One region of the Aeromonas sp. TECH754 genome, then DNA from elsewhere that is predicted to be linked to it. Evidence: predicted binding sites of a transcription regulator. Region 1 holds the regulator's gene; each other region holds the start of a gene.
The links. Region 1 encodes LexA, which represses DNA repair genes until DNA is damaged. Its sites were predicted from a motif close to ANCTGTNTNNNNANACAGNT; they were not measured.

Region 1 (4,471 bases):
GCTCGTTGTGATAGGTGTTCACCTCCATCACATGCTCGTAGCCCAGATAGACCGGAACCAGGGTCACCGGCCTGTCCAGCCCGCGCATCATGGCCTGCAGAGTCATGGCCAGCATCCCGGTCTTGGGAGGCAGCAGGCGGCCGGTGCGCGAGCGTCCCCCTTCGGTGAAGAACTCCACCGAGTAGCCCTTGGCGAACAGCAGGTTCAGGTACTCGCGAAACACCGTGCTGTAGAGCGGGTTGCCCTTGAAGGTGCGGCGGATGAAGAAGGCGCCGCCGTGGCGGAAGATGGGGCCCGCCGGCCAGAAGTTGAGGTTGATGCCGGCCGCGATGTGAGGTGGCACCATGCCCTGGTGATAGATGACATAGGAGAGCAGCAGGTAGTCCATGTGGCTGCGATGGCAGGGCACGTAGACTATCTCGTGGCCTTCCTGTGCCAGTTGGCGCACCTTTTCGGCACCGTTGACCGACAGGCCGCGGTAGAGCTTGTTCCACAACCAGCCGAGGAAGGTCTCGCCGAGCCGGATCAGCCGGAAGGAGAAATTGGAGGCGATCTCGTCCATGTAGCCGTGTGCGCGCTTCTGCGCCTTCTCCAGGCTGATTCCCTCGCGCTGCGCCTCTTCCTCGATGGCCTGCTGGATCACGCTCGAATCCAGCAACTGCTTGAACAACAGGTTGCGGTTGGGCAGCTTGGGGCCGGTTGCCGCCAGTTGCTGGCGGCTGAAATGAGTGCGGGCCACCCGCGCCAGCTTGTGGGCGATAGCCTCGTCGGTACCGTGCTTGTCTGCCATATGACGCAGGGAGAGCGGCGGGGAGAAGCGCACCAGGTTCTCGCGCCCCTTGAGGATCACGATCAGTGCCTTCTTGAGCCGGTTTGGCGCCAGGCTGCTGATGATGTTCCAGCCGGAGGCTTCTTCGCCCTCGCGGCCAGGGGCGCGACCCCAGAACAGGGTGACGGGGACGACCTGGATATCCAGCGCCGGATCCTGCTTGTGCAGATCCAGCAACTGATGAAATTCTTGCAAGAAGGGGAGCGGTTTGGTGCGTTTGCCAAACAGGGGCGGTGGCCGATCCAGGCAGACATAGCGCGGCAGCAATTGGCCGCCCAGTTCCAGCGGGGTGAAGGGGCCGGGCAGGCCGAGATCCTCGCAGCACTGCTGCAGGGTCATCAGATCGGTGATCGAGCTGGTCTTCAGGGCATAGACAATGGGTCTGGCCGGGTCCAGATCCAGTTCCGTAATGGGGTTTTCCGGCAGGCTCTTGTGATTGACCAAGAAGCTGACCGGCCATTGCAGGATGGCTCTGGAAATGTTCTGTCCGATGGACATGGGTGTCTGCTCTCCAAAAAAATGCGGCGTGAGCATAACAAATCACCGCTGGCTTGTCGCCGAGAGGTAGGATGAGTGCCTGTGCAGGATCAAGAATGCGCCATTTTGCGAGAAGCAGACGACAAATATCAGCAACGCCTTGCCTTGGCCCCAGCACTGTATATACTGCCAGTGTGCTGTATAAAAAGACAGGTGCCCATGCTATGAAACCTCTTACCCCCCGCCAGGCTGAAGTGCTGGCGCTTATCAAGGCGAACATGAGCGAGACCGGTATGCCGCCGACTCGTGCTGAGATCGCCCAGAAGCTTGGTTTCAAGTCGGCCAATGCGGCCGAGGAACATCTGAAGGCCCTGGCCAAGAAAGGGGTCATCGAGATCATGCCCGGTACCTCCCGCGGCATCCGTCTGCTGATCGAAGAAGAGGAAGCCGCGCCGGAAGAGAGCGGTCTGCCACTGATCGGCAAGGTGGCGGCGGGCGAACCCATCCTGGCCCAGGAACACATCGAGAGCCACTATCAGGTGGATCCCGCCCTGTTCCACCCACGAGCAGACTTCCTGCTGCGGGTACAGGGGATGAGCATGAAGAACATCGGCATCATGGATGGCGATCTGCTGGCGGTACACAAGACCCAGGACGTGCGCAATGGCCAGGTCGTGGTGGCTCGCCTCGATGAGGATGTCACCGTCAAGCGCTTCCAGCGCAAGGGCAGCCAGGTGTGGCTGCTGCCGGAAAACGAAGAGCTCGCGCCCATCTCGGTGGATCTCTCCAGCCAGCATCTGACCATAGAGGGGCTGGCGGTCGGCGTGATCCGCAATGCCGACTGGATGTAAGATCCGGTAATGAGATCTGATGGACGGCCTCCTGCGGGAGGCCGTCTTGTTTCTGCCGTTTGCCCCGCCTGCTTGTTTCTCCCCGATACCCAGCATTTTCTGCCCCATCGTTTGCTACAAAAGAAAGCGGCAAAGCGAGCGCAACAATGAGAGTGCCGCCACACAGCCGGCATTTCGGATATATCCTTTGAGGAGGCGCGATGCGCCGTTACCGGGCCACGGGATCGGCCATGATCCGGATTGTTGCCTGAACCGGCCAGCACAAGGTCGAAGGGATGCAACACTGGCGACCGCCAAGGCGGCGCCGGAGAGAAGGGAGAGTCGTCAGGGCGCTCGCACAGAGTCCATGACCCGGCACGACTCAGTCAGTACGCGACGGTGTTTTGCCTGTCATCCTGATGGCAGGACACTGGTCGACGTGGCCTGTTGAGCAAGGAGGACAGGTATGGCTTCAAGCTCGCCATGGGATCCGGGTCTGGCCGCAGCGCCCGCATCCTCCATTACCCGGTTCATCAAGGGCAGTCGGATGACGTGGTTCTATGCGCTCTGGGTGTATCACAAGGGGGATGGCTGGACCATCTGGCTGGGATGCCCCAAGGACAAGATTGTCCATCTGGTACGCCTGTTTCGCCGCCACCACGACATAGGGTTGCCGGATGCCCCCTGGGTTGCCCCGGTCGTTCCATTGCACGCCGTGGCCCGGCGTCCCCAGGCGCAGCACCGGCGGCGACCCTGATCCATTTCGCCAGCATGCTGTGAGCCCCACCTGACGTGGGGCTTCTGTTTTTTCCTATCCATGATGAATAATGAGGGCCAGCGTAGCCCGAACTGACCCTCTTTGTGCCCGATATCCGGACTCCGGGGTAGCCAGAGGCGGCATGCTCCGGGTTACAATACCCCTGCACCGGGCCCGCCCCATCGCCTGAATAGACTAGCAAGGCTCTGTTTTATATGATTAAACCACGTTACCCCCTGCTGTTTTTGCTGCTGGTTGGCAGCATGATGATCGCATACAGTTGGAGCCAGCCTTCCTTGCCAGAGCAGGCTGACTATTATCCGGCGGGGCGGGATATCAACCCCTTCACCCTCACCGACGGCGATGGCAAACCCTTCACTGCGGCCAGTCTGAGCGGGCATTGGACCTTCCTGTTTCTCGGTTATACCTATTGCCCGGACATCTGCCCGACCACGCTGGCCGATCTGCGCTCCGTCTATCCTGAATTGCAGAAAATCGCGCCCGGCAGTCAGGTGGCCTTCATCTCGGCGGATCCCCAGCGGGATGACAGCGCCCGCCTCAAGCGCTACACCGCCTTCTTCCAGCCGGAGTTCAAGGCGGCCACCGGCCCTCACAACCAGCTGTTTCCCTTCGTGCGCAACCTCGGCCTCGTCTACTCCATCGTCGATCACGGCAGCAAGGATTACCTGATAGACCACTCGGCCTCGATCGTCCTGATCAGTCCAGAGGGCAAGATGACGGCCGTGTTCAGACCTCAGATGGACTCAGGTCAGGTGCCTCATGTGGCGATGAAAACCCTGGTCTCGGACTTCGCGCGGATAGTGCGGCTGGCCGACCAGTGATGCTGCAAAACTGGCCCTGCCCATGCTGATCCCGCATTGGTTGCGCGATCCCCGGCGCCACCGCGCCGTGTTTGTGCTTGCCCTGCCGATGGTGTTTTCCAACGTCACCACCCCGCTGCTCGGGCTGGTGGATACCTGGGTGATTGGTCATCTCGGTCAAGCCTGGTTTCTCGGCGGCGTCTCGGTCGGGGCGACCCTCATCAATCTGCTCTTCTGGTTGCTGGGTTTCCTGCGCATGTCCACCACCGGGCTGACGGCCCAGGCCCACGGCGCCGCCAGTGCCGAGGGGACGCTGGACACCCTGGCGCGGGCGCTGGGGTTGGCGATCGGTCTGGGAATGGCGTTGTTGCTGCTGTTGTTACCCTTCTTGCCGGCCCTCATCGGGCTGAGTGGCGGCTCCCCCGAGGTGCAGGGTTATGCCGCAGAATATGTGTCGGTCCGGATCTGGAGCGCCCCCGCTGCGCTGTGCAATCTGGTCATCATGGGTTGGCTGCTGGGCATGCAGGACGCCCGCAGCCCCATGCTGCTGCTGATCCTGAGCAATCTCGTCAACATGGTGCTGGATACCTGGTTCGTGCTGGGACTGGGCTGGCAGGTCAAGGGGGTGGCGGCCGCCTCCTTGCTGGCGGATTACAGCGCGCTGGGGGTCGGGCTCTGGCTGGTGAGCCGCCGGCTGCACCAGATGTCGGCCGAGGTGTGGCAGGGTGCCTGGCTGCGCTGGTGGCAGTGGTCCGCG
Region 2 (4,471 bases), 1.8 Mb from region 1:
CCTGCTGCCGGTCAGCGAATAGATCTCCCTGCTGCATGTCGGTGGGGGTGAAGTCGGCTAGCATGACGCCTCCCTTCATATAGCGGACATCATCCCGCCAGATCCGGCGCAATAGCGGCTCAACCAGGGCCAGCAGGTCACGGGTATCTGAGGTGGGAGTCTGCAACCGGGTCGATATCTGGTTGCCGTAATAGGTCTCTCGCTCCGAGAAGGGGCTGCTCCTTATAAAGAGGGTGACATGGCGGCACCGTTGCCCCTCGGCACGTAGCTTCTCGGCGGTCCGCTCCATGTATCCAGCCAGGGCCTCACGCATAGGGCCAATGGTAGTGATGCGCGCCCCGAAGCTCCTACTACAGATGATCTGCTGCTTGGCCTGGGCCATCGGCTCCAGCTCGGCACAAGGGATCCCCCGAAGCTCCTGCACGGTGCGCTCGACGACGACACCATACTGTCGACGCAGGCTCTTAGGGTCGGCTGCCACTAGTTCTGCCACGGTGTTGATGCCCTGTTTGTTGAGTTTGGCGGTTAGTCTGCACCCTATCCCCCAGACTTCCTCAATCGGGGTGATGGTCATCAGCTTGGTACGGCGCACCTCATCACGCAGATCCACTACACCGCCGGTGGCCGGCCACGTCTTGGCGGCGTAGTTCGCCAGCTTGGCCAGGGTCTTGGTCGGCGCAATGCCTACTCCGACGGTGAGGCCTGTCCACTGCTGCACCCGTTCGCGGATCTGGCGGCCATAGGCCAGCAGGTCGCCAGCCCAAGATTCCCCGAGCTCGACGAACGCTTCATCAATGCTGTAGACCTCGACTGTTGGGGCCATGCTCTCCAGGGTCGTCATCACCCGGTTCGACATGTCGCCGTAGAGGGCGTAGTTGGAGCTGAACCAGATGCCGCCCTGCTCTTCATAGAGCTCGCGGATCTGGAAGTAGGGCACCCCCATCTTGACCCCCAACCGTTTGGCCTCTGCCGAGCGGGCAACCACGCAGCCATCGTTGTTGGAAAGCACGACGATCGGCACCCCCTTGAGGTCGGGGCGAAATAGACGCTCGCAAGAGGCATAGAAGTTGTTCACATCGACCAGGGCAATGGCGGTTGGCATGGCTACCCTCGCCGGGTTTTGTGCAGGACAAAGGTGACGACGCCGAAGATATCCAGCTCCTGCCCTTCTTGCAGAATGATGGGGGAGAAGCTCGGATTGGCCGGTAGTAGTGCCATTGGGTCGGTCTGCAAGATCTTGACGGTGAACTCACCATCCAGACAGGCCAGCACGATGTCGCCGTGGCGAGCTGTGATGGCGCGGTCGATGATCAGCATATCGCCGTCATTGATGCCTTCCCCGATCATGCTGTGTCCACTGGCCCGCACATAGAAGGTGGCCGCCGGGTGGGTGACGCAGTGCTGGTTGAGGTCGATGGTCTGCTCCACATAGTCCTGAGCTGGCGAGGGGAACCCGCAGGCGGCAGGGGTGAGGAACAGAGGGAGCTCTATGATAGGTGCATCGGTAGCATGGGGGATCATGGTGATTTTCACTGTATGAACGTACAGTGATTCTATCTGAGGGATCCGGAAAGATCACTGGTCGGCGTTCGGGTCTTGGCAGGGCAAGGGGGAATGCGGCCAATTATGCTTGGCAGAGACCAACCTGGTGAGTTTGAGCACTCATACGACGGAGGGGCTGCACATGTGCATCAACTACATCCCGACCACCAAGGCGGTGCTGGTGGAATACTTTGGGGTTGATGACCCTGGGTACGACTGGAAGGAAGAGGTGTGGCAGGACTATCAGGCCCCGATCCTGATCCAGCGTGATGGCCGGCGACAGGCGCTGATCGCCAGCTATGGGCTGGTGCCGAAGAGGAAGGTGCAACCCGGCGGCAAGCACTACACCACGATGAACGCCAGGGCCGAGACGGTAGGTGAAAAGCCGACCTACCGCCGTGCCTGGCAGCAGGGGCATCTCTGCCTGGTGCCAATGACCGGTTTCTTCGAACCCTGCTACGAGAGCGGCAAGGCCGAGCGCTGGCGGATCTGCATGTCCGACGGTAAGCCCTTCGCAGTGGCTGGCATCTGGCGGGCATGGCAGGAGGAACAGGGCTACACCTTCAGTTTCTCCCAGCTCACCATCAATGCCGACACTCACCCACTGCTGCGGCGAATGCACAAACCAGGGGACGAGAAGCGGAGCCTGGTAATCGTGTCGCCGGATGACTACGACGCCTGGCTGGGGTGCCGGGATCCCGATTTAGCGCGAACCTATTTGGTACCGCTGGCCACTGAGCGGCTGATCGGGATACCAATGCCGATTCCGCGCCAACAATGATCTAGGTCTTGGTCTGGACCAGTGCTGAGTAGTAGTGCTAAAGCTTGTGTACTACTGCCGTATGAGGTTGTTTTTACCAGCAGTTCTACCGGGAGGGGAGGATTAATACGTGATATGAAAGCCAGCCGTCTATATGATAAGACCGTTGACAAGGCCTACCCACGTTGTGTTGGTACTGGCTTGTGTCTTATCTTTGGCACGCCTGATTCGGCGTGCCATGGCTGGTGGACTGACCCGCAGGCATTGGGCATTGGGTGTGGGGTTGATGCCTACACAATTTGGCCATGCTGACGTGGCGCCATCGGTGTTGTGTAAAGCAGGTGAAGGCGGCGCGCGTTACTACATAAGATTATGCCCAAGATCGGCTAGACATAGTCTAATTACAACTTACTGCTAATAGTGGTTTAATCAAGATAATTAGAAAGTAAAAATGGTATAAAATTGAACGCCGCTATCTTTACGAATATTCGACATGACGCCTCCCTTTGAAAGATTCGTATTGGTTTATAGAATAAAGACATGCTCGGTCAATCTCCATAGGTGCGTCAGCTGGTAAGAATTAAGTTGCCTTATATCATGGAAAAGGATGAGGAAGAGCGAAGCGACTTGCTGCGGCTAATGAGGGCGTTTCCTTAACCATTGACTCAGACACTAATAAAGGAATCATTGTGGACGAATAACAGCGCACACAACTCAACAACCCATTCCAAGACTCAGGCGTTATATCAACAAATGCAGCGGCAACCCCTAGTTGTTGTAACTCATCAAACGAGAAAGTTGTGGTACACGGTGACCTATCTGACAGATTCAGTGCTTCAGCCATTGCACCCGCTACTACCTCATTAATTGAGTCATGGTTTGTAGTGTCTGCATAATAATACATTCTGTGCTCAAGTGAATTTATGATGCTACCTTTATCCTTCCATCGTGAAAACTCCGCGGTCTGACCAGCACAGGCAACTAGTGTTTGCACTGTCTCTTGTGCAGCTTTTCTAATGGCACTAGATAGTGTTTGTGCAGTACCAGCAGAGCAAACAAGAAATGGATAGTTACAATTTTTGTTTTTAGCGAATGATAAAACTACAAAAATAGAATTGATTGTAGATATTTCTAGGCATATTAACTCATAGCCAAGACTATCCAAAAAAATTTCCTCTGGAGTTGCTGCATCTCTAATTTCTTTCTCTCCAACTAGATATGAAGTTCCTCCTTCATGCCAATATTTCATAATTGAGTGACGTTCTAGAAGCTCACAAAAGCTTGCAAACTTTGCAGATTCATAGTCCCTCCCAACTGCTACGCCATTTGTTGTTGGGTGCCAGCAACACTCTCCACCTATAATAGGGTAGGGTGCAAAGACATCTGCGGCTGCAATATATTTGCTTTTCATGTTGAAAGTTTCTGAGAACTCAAGAAATATGGTGTCTGAGGAACGACCGTGCCCATTAAGAGGTGAGTTCAATCGAATAGGAAATTCAAATATATCGAATGAATCGATCATTGAATTATGTACAAATTGATGCCCCCCATGCACTGCAGCAAGAGCGAATCTTTCGGCAGCCTCATATCTTGCTCTAATCAGTGAGGAGTTCGCGGTTCTGTCAATTGCCACAGCAGTCGAAAAAATTCCGTTTGGGCAACAAGGGTCATCAGCCAACTCTTGGATTGCAAAATAAAGTTCTGGTGATAACTGAACAGTGCGGTATTCAGCTATTGGAACAGATTTGGGAAAATTTGGTGGAATAGAAATTCCCTCACCAGATTGACGGCTATGACTTTTACTATTCAATTAGCAACCTCCACCACAACAGCAACAGCAACAGCAGCAGCAACAGCAACCACCATTGTTGCCACCATTAATATCGGCTCCATCTTTCTTGAAAATAGCTCGTATTGAGGCAACTACAGGGCTATCATCAATCGCTGGTCGGAATAATAGAGATGCTAATCGAGCCCCTGAAAGCGCATACTCGAATAGATCTTCACCAATGCATTCATTTCTCTCTAACACCGCATAAAGATAGTCAGCCTCTGCTCGGTCAATCCGAGTTCGAGACGTTAAGCGATTTAGGAGCTCTGCCCCAATTAGTTGCTTGTCTTTCTTCATTGTGCCAATTGAACCAATTCGAGCATGGGCCTTTGCTCGAT
Region 3 (4,471 bases), 620 kb from region 1:
AAGTTAATCCCGAACAACTTGCCCCAGAACTTGGTCATGTCCCGGTAGACAGAGTTGTTGGTCATCACATAGACAGACTCCATGATCGCCAGAATGAAGGCCATTCCCAGCGTCAGGGGTACAAACAGGAAGTGATAAAGGGCCGTCGCGGCAAATTGGAACCGCGATAGGTCTACCACATGCTCAGCAATCATGATGTTTCCTCACCGATTATTGGCACGGCTATTTTAAGTTTTAAGAACAAAGCTTCCATTGGAAGTCCCCGAATGGCCGGCCACAGCTCGGTTGATACCGACGACCGGATTCGACTGCCACCACATTAACAACAAGGCAATATACAAGAACAAAAAAAGCTAATGTTTAACATTTAATAAACAATAACTGCAATTCTATTCCCGCCTATAATGACCGCCGTTTTATATCACCTTTATTTGATTGAAATCAATGTAAAACCATCATCAATACATGCCTTTTCAAGGTAGCTTACAAGCGGAACATGGTTAATTTTGAGAGCTTGCTCACAAAAAAGATGACTTCATAAATGCTTGATTTAAATCAATTTTATCAAACGCATCATTAGTTTCAATTCTGTTAAAGAAATAGCATCAAGGGTTGTTTTCACTTTCTATTTATCCATCTTTGACGCTCGCCGTAATTCCAATTTAAAACCAGTAAAAACACATGTTTATGCTTATTAACAACGCCCGCCATTTGATTACTTTATCTAATCCTAAACATGTAATTTTTCTTGTTTGTCCGGCCCAATAAGAGCTCCTACAATGCGCCTCGCAGTGAGGGCACACCTCTGGATACAGGCCGGTCAATCTGGGTTCCCGGTACGTATTCGATGAACATTTCGAACCTGTTTGTTGGGATTAATGATGAAAAAGTTTGTTGCCAAGACCATACGTTACTACAAGCTTTCGTTCGTTCAGCTCTATCAAATGAACCGACTCTGAGGCCCCGCGACGGCTCCTTTGTTTTTTTCCCGGTCTGTCTCCAGACGCACTCACTGTCTGTGAACATCCATCCTGAATTGTCTTTGCCCACCCTGTTTAGCGGTGGGCTTTTTTTTGTCAGAATAGTAAAAAACCGCCCCTTGAGGCGGTTTTTTGTTCAATCAGCTGTTTTTATCCTTCATCTGGTCGTTGCAGGCCGAAGTGGGCATAGGCTCTCGGGGTCGCCAGCCGCCCTCTGGGAGTGCGCTGCAGATAGCCCTGCTGGATGAGATAAGGCTCCAGCACATCCTCGATGGTGTCTTTCTCTTCCCCTATGGCGGCCGCCAGGTTATCGAGGCCAACAGGTCCGCCCATAAACTTGTCGATGACAGCCAACAATAGCTTGCGGTCCATGAAGTCGAACCCTTCGTTATCCACGTCCAGCATGTCCATGGCGCGCGCCGCTATGGGGCCGTCGATCCGGCCATCAGACTTCACCTGGGCAAAGTCCCGCACCCGCCTTAACAAACGGTTAGCAATCCGTGGGGTGCCACGGGAGCGGCGTGCCACTTCCAGCGCCCCATCGCCGGACATCTCCAGTCCGAGGCAACGAGCGCTGCGCGCGACGATGTCGGTCAGATCCTTGACGTTGTAGAACTCCAGCCGCTGGACAATACCGAAGCGGTCCCGCAGCGGGCTGGTCAGGGAGCCGGCCCTGGTGGTGGCGCCAATCAGGGTGAAGGGAGGCAGGTCGAGCTTGATGGAGCGGGCGGCAGGGCCCTCCCCGATCATGATGTCGAGCTGGTAATCCTCCATGGCCGGGTAGAGCACCTCCTCCACCACCGGGCTGAGGCGGTGGATCTCGTCGATGAACAGCACATCGTTCGGCTCGAGGTTGGTGAGCAGCGCCGCCAGATCGCCCGCCTTCTCCAGCACCGGGCCCGAGGTGGTCTTGATGTTGACCCCCATCTCATTGGCAACAATGTTCGCGAGCGTGGTCTTGCCAAGGCCGGGGGGGCCGAAGATCAGCAGGTGATCGAGGGCCTCTCCGCGCTGACGGGCAGCCTCGATGAAGATCTCCATCTGACCGCAGACGTGATCCTGGCCGGTGTAATCCGCCAGCTTCTTGGGACGGATGGCCCGATCGATGACCTCATCCTCGCGCACCTCGCCGGCCGAAATAAGACGATCCGCTTCAATCATATGCAACCCCGCATAACTGCCCGCCCATGGCGGAGGCAAGCGACTCGGCTCTACTCATATTGATTCTCATACCAGGCTGCGCAGGGATTCACGGATGATGGCCTCGACCGACATCCCCTCGACCGCCACCTTGGCGACGATCTGGCTCGCCTGCTGGGGCTTGTAGCCCAGCGCCACCAGGGCGCTGGCTGCCTCTTCGCTCGCATCGGGGGCGCGCAGCTGACTCTCCTGAGCGGGCAGGCTGATGGCGGCGGGGGAGAAGAGATCGTGGCTGACCCAACCCTTGAGCCGGTCTTTCATCTCTACCACCAACCGCTCGGCGGTCTTCTTGCCCACGCCGGGCAATTTCACCAGGGAGCTTATCTCCTCGCGCTCGACGCTCAGCACGAACTGGGTGGCGGTCATGCCGGAGAGAATGGCCAGCGCCAGCTTGGGGCCGACGCCGTTGGTCTTGATCAGCTCGCGAAACAGCGCCCGCTCCTGCTTGTGGTTGAAGCCGTAGAGCAGTTGGGCGTCTTCACGCACCACGAAGTGGGTGTGAATGGTCGCTTCCTTGCCAAGCTCGGGCAGATCGTAGAAGCAGCTCATGGGCATCTGCACCTCATAGCCCAGGCCCCCGACCTCGATCAACACCTCAGGGGGGTTCTTCTCAATCACAACGCCTCTCAAGCGACCAATCATCTTCTCTTCCTCGCCACGCAGACTCTTTCAAATTGGGTCATAGCATAAAGAATAACTGGATAAGTATCCAGCATAGGGCGGTGGGAGAACACAGGGCTCCGCTTGCTTCTGTCACCCCCTGTCATCCTCCCGTAATCCGGACAAAGGACGCCCCATCGCGCCAGCGCCTTTCCCCCGCCGGACTAAATTTAGCCCTTGGGCCACGGGGCTCGGCCTGTTAAAATTCCGCTCTTGAAATTTTCCAGGGCCAAGCCGCCCGAACTAGCGAAGGTCTACCGCGATGCGTACCAGCCAATACCTGCTTTCCACTCTCAAGGAAACCCCCTCCGACGCGGAAGTCGTCAGCCATCAGCTGATGCTGCGCGCCGGCATGATCCGCAAACTGGCCTCCGGCATGTATGCCTGGCTGCCGTCCGGCCTGCGGGTCCTGAAGAAGATCGAAAACATCGTTCGCGAAGAGATGAACAATGCTGGTGCCATCGAAGTCTCCATGCCGGTGGTGCAACCGGCGGAGCTGTGGCAGGAATCGGGCCGCTGGGATGACTACGGCCCCGAGCTGTGCCGCCTGACCGACCGCCACAACCGTCCCTTCGTGCTGGGCCCGACCCACGAAGAGGTGATCACCTCCCTGATCCGTTATGAGGTGAACAGCTACAAACAGCTGCCGCTGAACCTCTACCAGATCCAGACCAAGTTCCGTGACGAGGTCCGTCCCCGCTTCGGCGTGATGCGTGGCCGCGAATTCCTGATGAAGGATGCCTACTCCTTCCACATCAACAAGGAATCGCTGATCGAGACCTACGAGCGGATGCACGCCGCCTACTGCGCCGCCTTCACCCGCATGGGGCTGAACTTCCGTCCGGTGCAGGCCGATACCGGCTCCATCGGTGGCACCGGTTCCCACGAATTCCAGGTGCTGGCCGAGAGCGGTGAAGACTTGATCGCCTTCTCCGACAGCTCCGATTACGCCGCCAACATCGAGATGGCCGAGGCGCTGGCGCCGGCCGGTGAGCGCGCCGCCGCGACCAAAGCCCTGACCAAGGTCGCCACCCCGGCCGTGCACACCATCGACGAAGTGGCTGCCTTCCTGAGCGTAGCCCCGGCGACCATCGCCAAGACCCTGCTGGTGCTGAGCGATGCGGACGAGCACGGCAATCAGGCCGTCGTTGCCCTGGTGCTGCGTGGCGATCACGAACTCAATGAGATCAAGGCCGAGAAGCTGCCAGGCGTCGCCAATCCGCTGACCTTCGCGAACGACGAGCAGATCAAGGCTGCCGCCGGTTGTGACGCAGGCTCCATCGGTCCGGTCGGCTTTGCCGGTCGCATCATCGCCGATCGCAGCGCCGCTCACCTGAGCGATTTTGTTTGCGGCGCCAACGAGACTGGCTTCCACCTGACCGGTGCGAACTGGGATCGCGACATCGCCACTTACGAAGTCGCCGATCTGCGCAACGTGGTGGAAGGCGACCCCAGCCCCTGCGGCCAGGGCACCCTGCTGCTCAAGCGCGGCATCGAGGTGGGTCACATCTTCCAGCTCGGCACCAAGTACTCCGAAGCCATGAAGGCGAGCGTGCTGAACGAGGGCGGCAAGTCCGTCACCATGGAGATGGGTTGCTACGGCATCGGGGTCTCCCGCCTGGTGGCTGCCG
Region 4 (4,471 bases), 3.5 Mb from region 1:
ACGTGACAATCAGCATCAACGGCGACCCGGCCAAGGCTGTCACCAGCCCGGCGGGTGGCAAGCTGCTCGGCGTGTTGGCCGGCAGCGGTATCTTCGTCTCCTCCGCCTGTGGCGGCGGCGGCTCCTGTGGTCAGTGCAAGGTGCGGGTGAAGGCCGGTGGTGGCGATATCCTGCCGACCGAACTCGATCACATCAGCAAGGGCGAGGCCCGTCACGGCGAGCGTCTGGCCTGCCAGGTGACCGTTCGTGGCGACATGGACATCGAACTGCCGGAAGAGATCTTCGGGGTGAAGAAGTGGGACTGTACCGTCATCTCCAATGACAACAAGGCCACCTTCATCAAGGAGCTCAAGCTGCAGATCCCGGACGGCGAGAGCGTGCCGTTCCGCGCCGGTGGTTATATCCAGATCGAAGCGCCTGCACACCACGTGCACTACAAAAACTTCGATATTCCAGAGGAATATCGCGGGGATTGGGATCGCTTCAAGATCTTCGAGCTGGAATCCAAGGTGGATGAGCCGATCATTCGTGCTTACTCCATGGCCAACTATCCGGAAGAGTTCGGCATCATCATGCTGAACGTGCGGATCGCGACTCCGCCGCCGAGCAACTGGACTGCGCCTCCCGGTCAGATGTCTTCCTACATCTTCAACCTGAAGGCGGGTGACAAGGTGACCATCTCCGGTCCGTTTGGCGAGTTCTTCGCCAAGGACACCGACGCCGAGATGGTGTTCATCGGTGGTGGTGCGGGCATGGCGCCGATGCGTTCCCACATCTTCGATCAGCTGCGCCGGCTGAAGACCAAGCGCAAGATGAGCTTCTGGTACGGTGCCCGTTCCAAGCGCGAGATGTTCTATGTCGAAGACTTCGACATGCTGGCCACCGAGAACGACAACTTCCAGTGGCACGTCGCGCTGTCGGATCCGCAACCGGAAGACAACTGGGACGGTTACACCGGCTTCATCCACAACGTGCTCTACGAGCAATACCTCAAGGATCACGAGGCGCCGGAAGATTGCGAGTTCTACATGTGTGGGCCTCCCGTCATGAACGCTGCCGTCATCAACATGCTGAAAAACCTCGGTGTTGAAGACGAAAATATCCTCCTGGATGACTTTGGTGGTTAATCCATGAACAGTGTGGTAAAGACTTGGCTAGCCTTCGGGCTAGCTTTTTTCATGACAGGCTGTGGTCAGGAGGCGGCTAAAGCCAAACCCGAGACGCACATCACCGGCAGCACCATGGGGACCTACTACTCCATCAAGGTAGCGGACGGTGTCGCCCCGGATGCGGCCAAGCTGCAGGCGGAGATCGATGTGCTGCTGGAGCGGGTCAACGATCAGATGTCGACCTACAGACCCGACTCCGAGCTGTCGCGCTTCAACCAGCACAAGGGCTCGACCCCGGTGGTGGTCTCCCGCGATACCGCGCGGGTGGTGACCGAGGCCATTCACATCGGCCGCGAGAGTCGCGGTGCGCTGGATGTGACCGTGGGCCCGCTGGTCAATCTGTGGGGCTTCGGGCCGGATGCCAGGCCGACCAAGGTGCCGTCCGATGAGCTGATAAACCAAACCCGTCAGAAGACCGGGCTCGGCAACCTGCACGTCCAGACCTCAGTGGACGCGGATACCCTGCAAAAAGACATCCCGGATCTTTACGTGGATCTCTCCGCCATCGCCAAGGGCTTTGGGGTGGACAAGGTGGCCGAATACCTGGAAGCCCTGGGCTCGCGCAACTATCTGGTGGAGATCGGCGGTGAGCTGCGTCTCAGTGGCGTCAACGGCAAGGGCCACCCCTGGCGGGTCGCCATCGAGAAGCCGACCGCCAATGCCGGCTCGGTGCAGGAGGTGATCCTGCCGGGGACCAATGGCGTGGCCACCTCGGGCGAGTATCGCAACTACTACGAGATGGATGGCAAGCGCTTCTCCCACACCATGGATCCGGTGACGGGCAAGCCGATCCAGCATCGCCTGGTGTCGGTGACAGTGATCCATCCCTCCTGCATGACCGCAGACGGTCTGGCGACCGTGTTCATGGTTATGGGGCCCGAGAAGAGCCTGGCCTACGCCAAGGAGCGGGGCATCGCCATCTTCACCATCACCAAGACGGATGAGGGTTTCGAGGAAGCCTACTCGGATGCCTTCAAACCCTATTTAGTGAAAAAGTAAGGGGTAATGACATGCAGATTTTTCTGATCACCTTCGGGGTATTTCTGACGGTGGTGGTGGCCATGGCCATCGGCTATATCTTCCAGAAGAGGACCATTTCCGGCTCCTGTGGGGGCCTCGGCACCATAGGGATCGAGAAGGAGTGTGATTGCCCCGAGCCTTGCGACAACCGCAAGAAGAAGATGGCCAAGGAAGAGGCCCGTCGCAAGATGCTGACCGAGAACCGGATCATCTGACCCTGCGCTGGTCACGGATGCCTGATGCAAGCGAGCCGACCCATGTGTTGAATCAAGGGTCGGCTCGCTTTTTTATGGGCTCAGTAGTCGTATTGCTGGCAGGACTTCTTGCGAAATTCGAGCTTCCAGCGCGCCAGCTCCTCCTTGGTACCCAGCTCGTCCCCTTTCCTGATGGCTTTCTCCAGCACCTCGATGCGTTTGAACAGCCAGCTGCATTCGGCGGTCGGGTGATCCTTGGCCATGCCGAGCAGCGGCAGCAGGCAGAGCCCCAGCCAGATTGCCTTCATGCTTCTCCTCCTTGAGTCTCACAGTGATGGTGCCTTAAGAGTCTATCTACAAGCCGCACCCGCCGTGACTGGCAGAAATAGCAGGGCTGGGGTAGCATGGGGCTGGTAACTGTTCATATATACAGTAAATATGCGCAAGATCATTCACATCGACATGGACTGCTTCTTCGCCGCGGTAGAGATGCGGGACAACCCGGCCCTGCGGGAGGTGCCGCTGGCCATCGGTGGCTCCTCCGACCGGCGCGGCGTCATCTCCACTTGCAACTACGTGGCGCGCCGCTTCGGGGTGCGCTCCGCCATGCCGAGCGGCCTGGCCATGAAGCTCTGCCCGCCGCTGGTGCTCATCCCCGGCCGGATGGCGGTCTACAAGGAGGTGTCGCGTCAGCTGCGCGGCATCTTCCTGCGCTACACCGAGCTGGTGGAGCCGCTCTCCCTCGACGAGGCCTACCTCGACGTCACCGACAGCCCCCACTGCGGCGGCAGCGCCACCCTGATGGCGGCCGAGATCCGCGCCGCCATCGAGCGCGAGTTGGGACTGACCGCCTCGGCCGGGGTGGCGCCGAACAAGTTTTTGGCCAAGCTCGCCTCGGAGCAGCGCAAGCCCGACGGCCTGTTCGTGATCCGGCCGCAGGAGGTGGATGAGTTCGTGCGCCAGCTGCCCCTTGGCAAGTTGCCCGGCATCGGTCGCAAGACCGCCGAGCGGCTGGAGTCCCAGGGGCTCTACTCCTGCGAAGATGCGCGGGCGCTCTCTCCGGAGGAGCTCTGTGCTCGCTTCGGCAAGCTGGGAGAGATGTTGACCGGCCGCATTTGGGGACATGACGAGCAGCCGGTCCAGGCCGAGCGCGTACGCAAGACGATCGGGGTGGAGACTACCCTGGCCAGCGATGTGCTGGACGAAGATGCCTGCTGGCGGGTGCTGAGTGAGCTCATCCCGGAGCTGGAGTTGCGCTTCGCCAAGGCGTGCTCCGCCGAGGCGCTGATGGGGCAGGGGATCAAGCTGAAGTTCGCCGATTTTCAGCAGACCACCGTCTATCGCCGGGGCGGCTATCAGGCGGCATTGTTCCACGACCTGCTGCACGAGGGGCTGCAGCGGGCCCAAGGAAAACCCATACGCCTGCTCGGTCTGGTGGTTGGCCTGCCCGGTGCAGGGGAAATCAATCAACTTAGTCTGGATCTCGGCTGATTTAGTTAAGTTTTTGTATCCGAAACCGATACAGATGATCACATCTGTAGACGTTAGGAAATCATGCATGAGTGCTCTTTCTGTTCAGGGACGGATCACCCTGATCGCCGGTTGTTGTCTATTGGCCAGTGCCGGAGCACTGGTCGCCTCTTCCCTTTTCAATGCGGCCCGCATGCAGGAGCAAGTGCACACCTCCACCACCCTGGAGGCGCAGCACGCGGCAGAAAACTGGATGCAGGCCATGGGCGCCACCCAGGCGGCCAGGGTCACCAGCTACCTCGATGAAGCCTATTTCCGGGTCACCCTGCTGGCCGAGGGCATCTTGTTCCAGCGCAAGAATGCGGCCGACAACTTTGTCCACTCCGAGGCGCTGCGCGGCGCCGTAAACCAGCAGCTGCAGGATGCGGCGGAGTCGTCGGACAATCTGCTCGGGGTCTACGGTATCTTCGAGCCCAACCAGCTCGACGGGGAGGACGAAAACTACCAGGGCTCGACGGCACTAGGGGCCAACGACAAGGGGCGCTTCTCCAGCTACTGGGCCAGGGTCGATGGCAAGGTGACGCTGGAGGTCATGGACGAAGCCGCACTGGCCGACGA

Region 2: a site for LexA is predicted at 1,531-1,550, ahead of umuD (translesion error-prone DNA polymerase V autoproteolytic subunit). Genes of this name have one in related genera too.
Region 3: a site for LexA is predicted at 2,876-2,895, ahead of ruvA (Holliday junction branch migration protein RuvA). Genes of this name have one in related genera too.
Region 4: a site for LexA is predicted at 2,799-2,818, ahead of dinB (DNA polymerase IV). Genes of this name have one in related genera too.

The regions. Positions count from the first base shown of each region.
Region 1 is NZ_JBWBRA010000001.1:3,781,478-3,785,948, reverse strand. It holds gene plsB (glycerol-3-phosphate 1-O-acyltransferase PlsB) at 1-1,327, opposite strand, end outside; gene lexA (transcriptional repressor LexA) at 1,531-2,157, shown strand; gene ACZ9IL_RS17280 (hypothetical protein) at 2,603-2,893, shown strand; gene ACZ9IL_RS17275 (SCO family protein) at 3,109-3,735, shown strand; gene ACZ9IL_RS17270 (MATE family efflux transporter) at 3,758-4,471, shown strand, end outside.
Region 2 is NZ_JBWBRA010000001.1:1,957,830-1,962,300, reverse strand. It holds gene umuC (translesion error-prone DNA polymerase V subunit UmuC) at 1-1,102, opposite strand, end outside; gene umuD (translesion error-prone DNA polymerase V autoproteolytic subunit) at 1,105-1,521, opposite strand; gene ACZ9IL_RS08585 (SOS response-associated peptidase) at 1,649-2,323, shown strand; gene ACZ9IL_RS08580 (YcaO-like family protein) at 2,898-4,112, opposite strand; gene ACZ9IL_RS08575 (hypothetical protein) at 4,113-4,471, opposite strand, start outside.
Region 3 is NZ_JBWBRA010000001.1:3,165,084-3,169,554, forward strand. It holds gene cydA (cytochrome ubiquinol oxidase subunit I) at 1-194, opposite strand, end outside; gene ruvB (Holliday junction branch migration DNA helicase RuvB) at 1,131-2,141, opposite strand; gene ruvA (Holliday junction branch migration protein RuvA) at 2,208-2,822, opposite strand; gene ACZ9IL_RS14265 (proline--tRNA ligase) at 3,103-4,471, shown strand, end outside.
Region 4 is NZ_JBWBRA010000001.1:255,472-259,942, forward strand. It holds gene nqrF (NADH:ubiquinone reductase (Na(+)-transporting) subunit F) at 1-1,127, shown strand, start outside; gene ACZ9IL_RS01165 (FAD:protein FMN transferase) at 1,131-2,168, shown strand; gene nqrM ((Na+)-NQR maturation NqrM) at 2,180-2,404, shown strand; gene ACZ9IL_RS01175 (hypothetical protein) at 2,485-2,691, opposite strand; gene dinB (DNA polymerase IV) at 2,822-3,874, shown strand; gene ACZ9IL_RS01185 (methyl-accepting chemotaxis protein) at 3,942-4,471, shown strand, end outside.